3 regions of the Streptomyces sp. NPDC090741 genome follow, and region 2 is predicted to be linked to each of the others. Evidence: riboswitches for the same ligand, from Rfam matches in the RefSeq annotation. Region 2 holds a riboswitch; each other region holds the start of a gene.
What was found. Region 2 has a riboswitch for thiamine pyrophosphate ahead of thiO (glycine oxidase ThiO). Riboswitches for the same ligand answer to the same signal wherever they lie in the genome.

Region 1 (3,266 bases), on a different contig from region 2:
CCGGTCTTCACGTCGTCGCGGTTGGGCAGGCCCAGGTGCTCCTTCGGCGTGACGTAGCAGAGCATCGCGGTGCCCCACCAGGCGATCATCGCGGCGCCGATGCCGGAGGTGATGTGGTCGTACGCCGGGGCGACGTCCGTGGTCAGCGGGCCGAGCGTGTAGAACGGCGCCTCCTCGCAGATCTCCTGCTGGAGGTCGATGTTCTCCTTGATCTTGTGCATCGGGACGTGGCCCGGGCCCTCGATCATGGTCTGCACGTTGTGCCGCTTGGCGATCGTGTTCAGCTCGCCCAGCGTCTTCAGCTCCGCGAACTGCGCGGCGTCATTGGCGTCCGCGATGGAGCCGGGACGCAGGCCGTCGCCCAGCGAGTACGTGACGTCGTACGTCGCGAGGATCTCGCAGAGCTCCTCGAAGTTCGTGTAGAGGAAGTTCTCCTTGTGGTGCGCCAGGCACCACGCGGCCATGATCGAGCCGCCACGGGAGACGATGCCGGTCTTGCGGCGGGCGGTCAGCGGCACGTACGGCAGCAGCACGCCGGCGTGGACCGTCATGTAGTCGACGCCCTGCTCGGCCTGCTCGATGACCGTGTCCTTGTAGATCTCCCAGGTCAGGTCCTCGGCGCGGCCGTCGACCTTCTCCAGCGCCTGGTACAGCGGCACGGTGCCGATCGGGACCGGGGAGTTGCGCAGCACCCACTCGCGTGTGGTGTGGATGTTGCGGCCGGTCGAGAGGTCCATGACCGTGTCGGCGCCCCACTTGGTCGCCCAGGTCATCTTGTCGACCTCCTCCTCGATGGAGGAGGTGACGGCGGAGTTGCCGATGTTGGCGTTGACCTTCACCAGGAACCGCTTGCCGATGATCATCGGCTCGATCTCCGGGTGGTTCACGTTCACGGGAAGCACCGCTCGACCGGCGGCGATCTCCTCGCGGACGACCTCGGGGGAGACGTTCTCGCGGATCGCGACGTACTCCATCTCCGGGGTGATCTCACCGCGGCGGGCGTACGCGAGCTGCGTGACGGCTGCGCCGCCACGGCCTCGGCGGGGCTGGCGCGGGCGGCCCGGGAAGACCGCGTCGAGGTTCTTGAGGCCACCGCGCGGCGAGGTGTGCTTGATGCCGTCGTCCTCGGGGCGCACGGGTCGGCCCGCGTACTCCTCGGTGTCGCCGCGGCCGATGATCCAGTTCTCGCGCAGCGGCGGCAGGCCGCGCCGTACGTCGGTCTCGATCTGCGGGTCGGTGTACGGCCCGGACGTGTCGTAGAGCGTCACGTCCTTGCCGTTGGTGAGGTGGACCTGGCGGACCGGCACCCGGATGTCGGGGCGGGAGCCCGCCACGTAGCCCTTGTGCCAGCCCGGCTGGCGCTCGGTGCGGCCGTCGCCGTCCTGGCTGACGGCAGGCGTGCGTGCGTCATGAATGGTCATGAGACCTGATCTCCCTACGCCGGCATTACCCGGTAACAGGTTCGGCGGTCGACGCAGCCTCTTCCCGTACGCATGTGTGCTGCGTACGGTGATCAGCGCCCTCTCAGCCCGGTGCTCCGAGCTCCCGCGTTGTGCAAAGGTGCCCCCACGCTAGCGTCATCTGTGGCGTGCTGAACAGTGGGCCCCCTCAACTCTTGCGATGATCTGCCGGTGACGTCCTCGCCGCAGCCTCCCACCGAGCCCACCAAGCCCACGGGTCACACCGACCACGCACACGTGGGCCACGAGCATGCCCAGATCCCGGACCAGGGCCACTCCCACGGGCATTCCCACGGCCACGGACCGGCGGCCCCCGTCTCGAAGCACCTGCGCAAGGTCATCGCGGCGGTCCTGATCCCCTTCGCCGTCGCCGTCTTCGTCGGCATGGTGGTGCTCTGGCCGGGCGGCGCGCCCGCCCACGAGCGCTCCGGGGTGGGCTTCGACCGGCAGACCCAGCAGGGCATCGTCACCGAGCTCGAGCAGGTCGACTGCAAATCCGTGAACGCCTCGCAGGTGCCGACCACCGGCAGCGTCTCCACCCCGGAGGGGCGCGAGGCCAAGGCCGCGCAGACCGGCGAGTGCAAGAAGGCCACCATCGAGGTCACCACCGGACCCGACAAGGGCCGCACCTTCTTCGAGATCGTCCAGCCGGGCGCACCACGGCAGTTGGAGGACGGCCAGGAGGTGGTCGTCGCGTACGCGCCGGACGCGCCGCGGGATCTCCAGTACTCCGTGGTCGACGTGAACCGCAAACTGCCCCTGGCGGTGCTGGCTGCGTTCTTCGCGGTGGCGGTGGTCGTCGTCGGGCGGATGCGGGGCCTGTTCGCTCTGATCGCGCTGGTCGTCAGCTTCGGCGTGCTGACCCTCTTCATCCTCCCGGCGATCCTGCAGGGCTCGAACCCGCTGGTCGTCGCGGTCGTCGGGGCCAGCGCGATCATGCTCATCGCGCTCTACATGTGCCACGGCCTGAGCGCCCGTACCTCCGTCGCCGTTCTGGGCACGCTCGTCTCGCTGCTGCTGATCGGGCTGCTGGGCTCGGTGTTCGTCGACTGGGCGTTCCTCAGCGGGAACACCGACGACAACACCGGTCTGATCCACGGGCTCTACCCGGAGATCGACATGAGCGGCCTGCTGCTCGCGGGCATCATCATCGGATCCCTGGGTGTGCTGGACGACGTGACGGTCACCCAGACCTCGGCGGTCTGGGAACTCCACCAGGCCGACCCGTCGATGGGATCCCGCTCCTTGTACCGTGCGGCCATCCGGATCGGCCGCGACCACATCGCATCCGTGGTGAACACGCTGGTCCTGGCCTACGCGGGCGCGGCGCTGCCCCTGCTCCTGCTGTTCTCGATCGCGAACAGCAGCATGGGTTCGGTGGCCAACAGCGAGCTGGTCGCGGAGGAGATCGTACGGACCCTCGTCGGGTCGATCGGCCTGGTGGCCTCGGTTCCGGTGACCACGGCGCTGGCCGCGCTGGTGGTCTCCGCCGACCGGCCGGGATCCCCGGCCGGAGCGGCGGCTTCGGGGCCGGTCCGCGGCGGCCGGGGGCGGCGGCGCAAGCGCTGAGAGACCCGGGTGGCTCGGGGGCCCGGGGCGACTCGGCGCGTACGGCCCGCTCGGCTCGTACGGTCGGTCCGCTCGGCTCGTACGGCCGGCCCGCTCAGCCCGCGTTCTGCTCGTTCTGCTGGGGCTCGGCCAGGATCCGGTCCAGCGCCTCGTCGAGGTTCTCCTCGAAGTCGCCGAGGTTCCGCTCCTGACCGAGCGGAACAAGCCGGTCGGTACGGTCGAGGAACGCGACGAGCG
Region 2 (3,266 bases):
GCCAGGTCGCGCGGCCGGCCCACCGCCAGGACCGCGGCCAGCGCCCCGTCCCGGAGCCAGCACACCGACCACGCCGCCTCGGCGGGGTCCCCGCGCCACAGCAGCTCGTCGGCGCCCGCGTGGTGCCCCGCGTACTGCACGAAGCGCCCGAACTGCTCCGACCAGAAGTACGGCACCGGGTCGTAGACCTGCGCCGCGGTCCCCGCCACGATGTTCGCCGCGACCACCCGCGGCCCCTGCAGGGCGTTGTCCCAGTGGTGCACCAGCAGCCGCGCCCCGTAGCGGGCCGACGGGAACGACGCGCAGTCGCCGACCGCGTACACCCCGGGCAGGGAGGTGCGCAGGTACTCGTCCGCCACGACCGCGCCGTCCGGCCCGAGCTCGACCCCCGAGTCCGCCAGCCACCGGGTCGCCGGCCGGGCCCCGATGCCCACCACCACCGCGCCCGCGGGCAGCTCCCGCCCGTCCGCGAGCAGGACCCGCCCGGACTCCACCGAGGAGACCCTGGCCCCGGTCAGCAGGGCGGCCCCGGCCTCCTCGTACCAGTGGGCCATGGGGGCCGCGACCTCCGCGGGCAGCGCCCCGGCCAGCACCCGGTCCGCCGCCTCGACCACCGTCACCGCGCAGCCCGCCGTGCGCGCCGCGGTGGCGAACTCGGCGCCGATCCAGCCCGCCCCGACCACCACGGTCGCCGGGGTCCGGGCCAGCACCGGCCGCAGCCGGGCCGCGTCGTCCAGGGTGCGCAGCAGGTGCACGCCTTGGACGCCCTCGGACCCGGGCAGGGTCAGCGGTTCGGCGCCGGTCGCCAGGACGAGCACCTCGTACGGGACCGGCCCCGCCTCGGTGTCCAGCTCGCGCTCGGCGGCCCGCAGCCCGGTGACCTCCACCCCTAGCCGGAGCACGACGCCGAGCCCCTCGAAGTCCACGTCGAACGCGGAGTCCTCGGCCTTGCCGAGCAGCACCGCCTTCGACAGCGGCGGCCGGTCGTAGGGCTGGTGGGGCTCGGCGCCCAGCAGGGTCACGGGACCGCGCCACCCCTGCTCCCGCAGCGCGACCGCGGTCTGCACCCCGGCCATTCCGGCGCCGACGATGACGACGCCGCTCTGAGTCTGTTCCGTCTGCTCGCTCACACCGCCCACCCTAGCGATCTGACGCTTCGTCAGGAACAGCGGCCCGGCGCGGCGGCCGGGGAGGCAGCCTTACCCGCCCCCGGCGCCGGGGTTAGGCTGGCGCCCGTACCTATCGCGGGAGTCCGGGCGGACCGGGCTGAGAGGGAGGCTGAGCGGCCTCCGACCGTACGAACCTGATCCGGGTCATGCCGGCGAAGGGAGGGGCTGGACGCCCATGCACTCATCTCGGAAGGGATCCGAAGCGGGATCCCCAGGGTCCACAGGGTCCACAGGGTCCACAGCGGCCACACGGGCCACGAGGTCCACAGGGGCCACGGGATCCGACGTCCTCGTCATCGGGGGCGGGATCATCGGCCTGGTCACCGCCTGGCGGGCGGCCCGGCGCGGGCTGCGGACCGTACTCGCCGATCCGGCGCCCGGCGGCGGCGCCGCACAGGTCGCGGCCGGCATGCTCGCCGCCGTCACGGAGCTGCACTACGGCGAGGAGACCCTGCTGGGCCTCAACGTCGCCTCGGCCGCCCGCTACCCCGAGTTCGCCGCCGAGCTGGCCGAGGCCAGCGGCGGGATGGACATCGGCTACCGCGCCTGCGGCACCCTCGCCGTGGCCCTCGACGCCGACGACCGGCTGCACCTGCGCGAACTGCACGCCCTCCAGCGCCGCTGCGGTCTGGAGTCCGAATGGCTCACCGGCCGCGAGTGCCGCCGCCTGGAGCCGATGCTGGCTCCCGGCGTGCGGGGCGGGCTGCGCGTGGACGGCGACCACCAGGTCGATCCGCGCCGGCTGGCGGCCGCGCTGCTGGCCGCCTGCGAGGGCGCCGGCGTGGAGATCCGCCGGACGGCCGCGGAACGGCTGCTGACCGCCGCCGACCGAGCCGTCGGCGCACGGCTCGACGACGGTACGGAGCTGCGCGCCGACCAGGTGGTCCTGGCCGCGGGCTCGCTCAGCGGCCGGCTGGCCGGCGTACCGGCGCAGGTGCTGCCTCCGGTACGGCCGGTGAAGGGGCAGGTGCTGCGGCTCGCGGTGCCGGCGGCATACGCGCCGTTCCTGTCGCGGACGGTACGGGCGGTGGTCCGCGGCAGCCACGTGTACCTGGTGCCGCGCGAGAACGGCGAGCTCGTCATCGGGGCCACCAGCGAGGAACTCGGCTGGGACACCACGGTCACTGCCGGCGGGGTGTACGAGCTCCTGCGCGATGCGCACGAGTTGGTGCCCGGCATCACCGAACTGCCGCTGACCGAGACCCGGGCCGGACTGCGGCCCGGGTCCCCGGACAACGCCCCGCTGCTCGGCCCGACCGACCTGCCCGGCCTGCACCTGGCCACCGGGCACTACCGCAACGGGGTGCTGCTGACCCCGCTCACCGGCGACGTGATGGCGGAGCTGCTGACCACCGGCACGCTGCCGGAGATCGCCCGACCGTTCACCCCGCGCCGGTTCTCCGCCGCACGTCAGGAGTCGTACGCATGACCATCTCCGTCAACGGCGAGCCGCGCGACATCGCGGCCGGCACCACGCTCGACGCGGTGGTCGCCACCCTGACCGCGGCGCCGTCCGGCGTCGCGGCCGCACTGAACGAGACCGTGGTCCCGCGCGGGCAGTGGCCGCTCACGCCGGTCGGCGAGGGCGACCGGGTCGAGGTCCTCACCGCGGTACAGGGAGGCTGAGCGCGATGGCGGACGACGCTTTCGTACTGGGCGGCCGGACCTTCTCGTCCCGTCTGATCATGGGGACGGGCGGGGCGCCGAGCCTGGACGTCCTGGAACGGGCGCTGATCGCGTCCGGTACGGAGCTCACGACGGTGGCGATGCGGCGGCTGGACCCGACGGTCCAGGGCTCGGTCCTGTCGGTGCTGACCCGGCTGGGGATCGCGGTGCTGCCGAACACCGCCGGGTGCTTCACGGCGGGCGAGGCGGTGCTGACGGCGCGCCTCGCGCGGGAGGCGCTGGGCACGGACTGGATCAAGCTGGAGGTCGTGGCCGACGAGCGGACCCTGCTGCCGGACGGGGTGGAGCTGCTGGACGCGGCGGAGACGCTGGTGGACGAGGGCTTCACGGTCCTGCCGTACACGAACGACGACCCGGTGCTGGCGCGCAAGCTGGAGGACGTGGGCTGCGCGGCGATCATGCCGCTGGGGT
Region 3 (3,266 bases), on a different contig from region 2:
CTACGTGCCCTTCCTGGCCACCTTCGTCGCGATGCTCCTCACCGCCGACGACGGGCCGGAGCGCGTGGTCACGTTCCTGCTGCTGACCGTGGTCAGCGACACCGGGGCGTACGCGGTGGGCTGGCGCTTCGGCAAGACCAAGCTGGCGCCGCGCATCAGCCCCGGCAAGACCCGCGAGGGGCTGTTCGGCGCGGTGGCCTTCGCGATGGCGGCCGGCGCGCTCTGCATGGAGTTCCTGATCGACGGGGGCGTCTGGTGGCAGGGCCTGCTGCTCGGTCTCGCGGTCGCGGTCAGCGCCACGCTGGGCGACCTCGGTGAGTCGATGATCAAGCGGGACCTGGGCATCAAGGACATGGGCACGCTCCTCCCGGGCCACGGCGGCATCATGGACCGGCTCGACTCCCTGCTGCCGACCGCCCCGGTGGTGTGGCTGCTGCTCGCCGCCTTCGTCGGCACCGGCTGAAACCGGGTCCCGCGGCTTCCGACCGGCGGGCGGTTCACCAGGGCAGCCCCGCTGAGCTGGTACGACGTACGTACGAAGGCTTCGGGTGGGTCCGGGCGGTTACTCTTGAAGGGCGCGCTGCTTCTGCGGCGCGCCTTTCGTCTTACGAGGAGTACCAGCCATGGCCCGCCCTGTCCCGGGAGAGCTCACCTTCGTCGCCCCTCGCGGGGCCAAGAAGCCGCCCCGGCATCTCGCCGACCTCACGCCCGAGGAGCGTCGCGAGGCGGTCGCCGCGATCGGCGAGAAGCCCTTCCGGGCCAAGCAGCTCTCGCAGCACTACTTCGCCCGGTACGCGCACGACCCGGCCGAGTGGACCGACATCCCGGCGGGCTCGCGGGAGAAGCTCCAGCAGGAGCTGCTGCCCGACCTGATGAACGTCATCCGGCACATCTCGTGCGACGACGACACCACGCGCAAGACCCTGTGGAAGCTGCACGACGGCACGCTCGTCGAGTCCGTGCTGATGCGCTACCCCGACCGGGTCACCATGTGCATCTCCTCGCAGGCCGGCTGCGGCATGAACTGCCCGTTCTGCGCCACCGGCCAGGCGGGCCTGGACCGCAACCTGTCCACCGCCGAGATCGTCCACCAGATCGTCGACGGCATGCGCGCGCTGCGCGACGGCGAGGTCCCCGGCGGCCCTGCCCGGCTGTCCAACATCGTCTTCATGGGCATGGGCGAGCCGCTGGCCAACTACAAGCGGGTCGTCGGCGCCATCCGCCGCCTCACCGACCCCGAGCCCGACGGCCTGGGCCTGTCGCAGCGCGGCATCACCGTCTCCACCGTCGGCCTCGTCCCGGCGATGCTGCGCTTCGCCGACGAGGGCTTCAAGTGCCGCCTCGCGGTCTCGCTGCACGCGCCGGACGACGAGCTGCGCGACACCCTCGTCCCCGTGAACACCCGCTGGAAGGTCCGCGAGGTCCTCGACGCGGCCTGGGAGTACGCCGAGAAGTCCGGCCGCCGGATCTCCATCGAGTACGCCCTGATCCGCGACATCAACGACCAGGCCTGGCGCGGCGACCTCCTCGGCCGGCTGCTCAAGGGCAAGCGCGTCCACGTCAACCTGATCCCGCTGAACCCGACGCCGGGCTCGAAGTGGACCGCCTCGCGTCCCGAGGACGAGAAGGCCTTCGTGGAGGCCATCGCCCGCCACGGCGTGCCGGTGACCGTACGGGACACCCGCGGCCAGGAGATCGACGGCGCCTGCGGTCAGCTCGCCGCGAGCGAGCGGTAGGCTGACCGGCATACATCTGCATATTCATATTCCGACAGGGGAGCGCCACAGCGCTGAGAGTGCGGCAACACGCCGCAGACCCTCTGAACCTTGCCCAGGTCATTCTGGGTAGGAAGTTCGGTCACCACCTCAAGCTGTTGCGCCCTGCCCGGGCGCTCCGCTCCACGAGAGCGCCCGGGCAGGGCCGCGTCTTCTCCTGGTCAACCCAGGAGGAATGTTCCGTGAGCACCACCAGGAAGATCGCGGGTGCGGCGCTGGCCGCAGCCCTCGGTGTCAGCACGCTCGCCGCGTGCGGCGGCGGCAAGGCCAAGGACGAGTCCGCGGCCGGGGCGAGCGAGGCGCCGAAGTCCAAGACGGTCACGCTCGTCTCGCACGACTCCTTCAACGTGACCGACACGGTCCTCAAGGAGTTCGAGCAGCAGAGCGGCTACACCGTCAAGGTCCTGAAGTCCGGGGACGCGGGCGCCGCCCTCAACCAGGAGATCCTCACCAAGGGCTCCCCGCGCGGTGACGTCTTCTTCGGTGTGGACAACACGCTCCTCTCGCGCGCCCTCGACAACGGGATCTTCACGCCGTACGAGGTCAAGGGCCTGGCCGACGTGAAGCCCGAATACGTGCTCGACAAGGAGCACCGGGTCACCCCGATCGACTCCGGCGACATCTGCGTCAACTACGACAAGGCGTACTTCGCCGACAAGAAGCTCGCCCCGCCGCAGACGCTGGACGACCTGGTCAAGCCCGAGTACAAGAACCTGCTGGTCACCGAGAACGCGGCGACCTCCTCGCCGGGCCTCGGCTTCCTGCTCGCCTCCGTCGGCAAGTATGGGGACGAGGGCTGGAAGGACTACTGGAGCAAGCTCAAGGCCAACGGCGTCGAGGTCGTCGACGGCTGGGAGCAGGCCTACAACGAGCGCTTCTCCGGCTCCGCGGGCGGCAAGAAGGCCAAGGGCGACCGGCCGCTGGTCGTCTCGTACGCCTCCAGCCCGCCGGTCGAGGTCCTGTACGGGGAGCCGCAGCCGGCCGAGGCCCCCACGGGCGTGGCCACCGGCACCTGCTTCCGACAGGTCGAGTTCGCGGGCCTGCTCAAGGGCGCGAAGAACGAGGAGGGCGGCAAGGCGCTCCTCGACTTCCTGGTGAGCAAGAAGTTCCAGGAGGACATGCCGCTCCAGATGTTCGTGAACCCGGTGGTCAAGGACGCGAAGCTGCCGGAGCTGTTCACGAAGCACGGCGTGGTCATCGAGAAGCCGGAAAACGTGGCTCCCGAGACCATCGCCAAGAACCGTGAGCAGTGGGTCAAGGCATGGTCCTCGCTCGTCGTGAAGTAGGACGCGAGAGCACTCCCGTGAAGGAGAGCGCGCGCGGTACGGCTGTCAGGCTCCTGCTGATGGCCGTACCCCTCGCCTTCTTCGGGCTGTTCTTCGCCTACCCCGTGGCCGCGATCGTCGGCCGCGGGATCAAGACCGACGAGGGCTGGCAGTTCGGCCGGATCGGCGAGGTGCTGACCCGGCCCGACATCGCCGACGTGCTCTG

Region 1: it holds a riboswitch for thiamine pyrophosphate, as region 2 does, so the genes downstream of both, thiC (phosphomethylpyrimidine synthase ThiC) here and thiO (glycine oxidase ThiO) in region 2, are expected to answer to the same signal.
Region 3: it holds a riboswitch for thiamine pyrophosphate, as region 2 does, so the genes downstream of both, ACIQU4_RS00365 (thiamine ABC transporter substrate binding subunit) here and thiO (glycine oxidase ThiO) in region 2, are expected to answer to the same signal.

What each region holds. Positions count from the first base shown of each region.
Region 1 is NZ_JBIVXF010000017.1:27,904-31,169, reverse strand. It holds gene thiC (phosphomethylpyrimidine synthase ThiC) at 1-1,421, opposite strand, end outside; TPP riboswitch at 1,416-1,559, opposite strand; gene ACIQU4_RS34055 (YibE/F family protein) at 1,632-3,029, shown strand; gene ACIQU4_RS34050 (SsgA family sporulation/cell division regulator) at 3,124-3,266, opposite strand, start outside.
Region 2 is NZ_JBIVXF010000009.1:90,007-93,272, reverse strand. It holds gene ACIQU4_RS24100 (NAD(P)/FAD-dependent oxidoreductase) at 1-1,130, opposite strand, end outside; TPP riboswitch at 1,235-1,347, shown strand; gene thiO (glycine oxidase ThiO) at 1,345-2,598, shown strand; gene thiS (sulfur carrier protein ThiS) at 2,595-2,795, shown strand; gene ACIQU4_RS24085 (thiazole synthase) at 2,801-3,266, shown strand, end outside.
Region 3 is NZ_JBIVXF010000001.1:87,009-90,274, reverse strand. It holds gene ACIQU4_RS00375 (phosphatidate cytidylyltransferase) at 1-463, shown strand, start outside; gene rlmN (23S rRNA (adenine(2503)-C(2))-methyltransferase RlmN) at 624-1,736, shown strand; TPP riboswitch at 1,763-1,869, shown strand; gene ACIQU4_RS00365 (thiamine ABC transporter substrate binding subunit) at 1,958-3,061, shown strand; gene ACIQU4_RS00360 (ABC transporter permease) at 3,121-3,266, shown strand, end outside.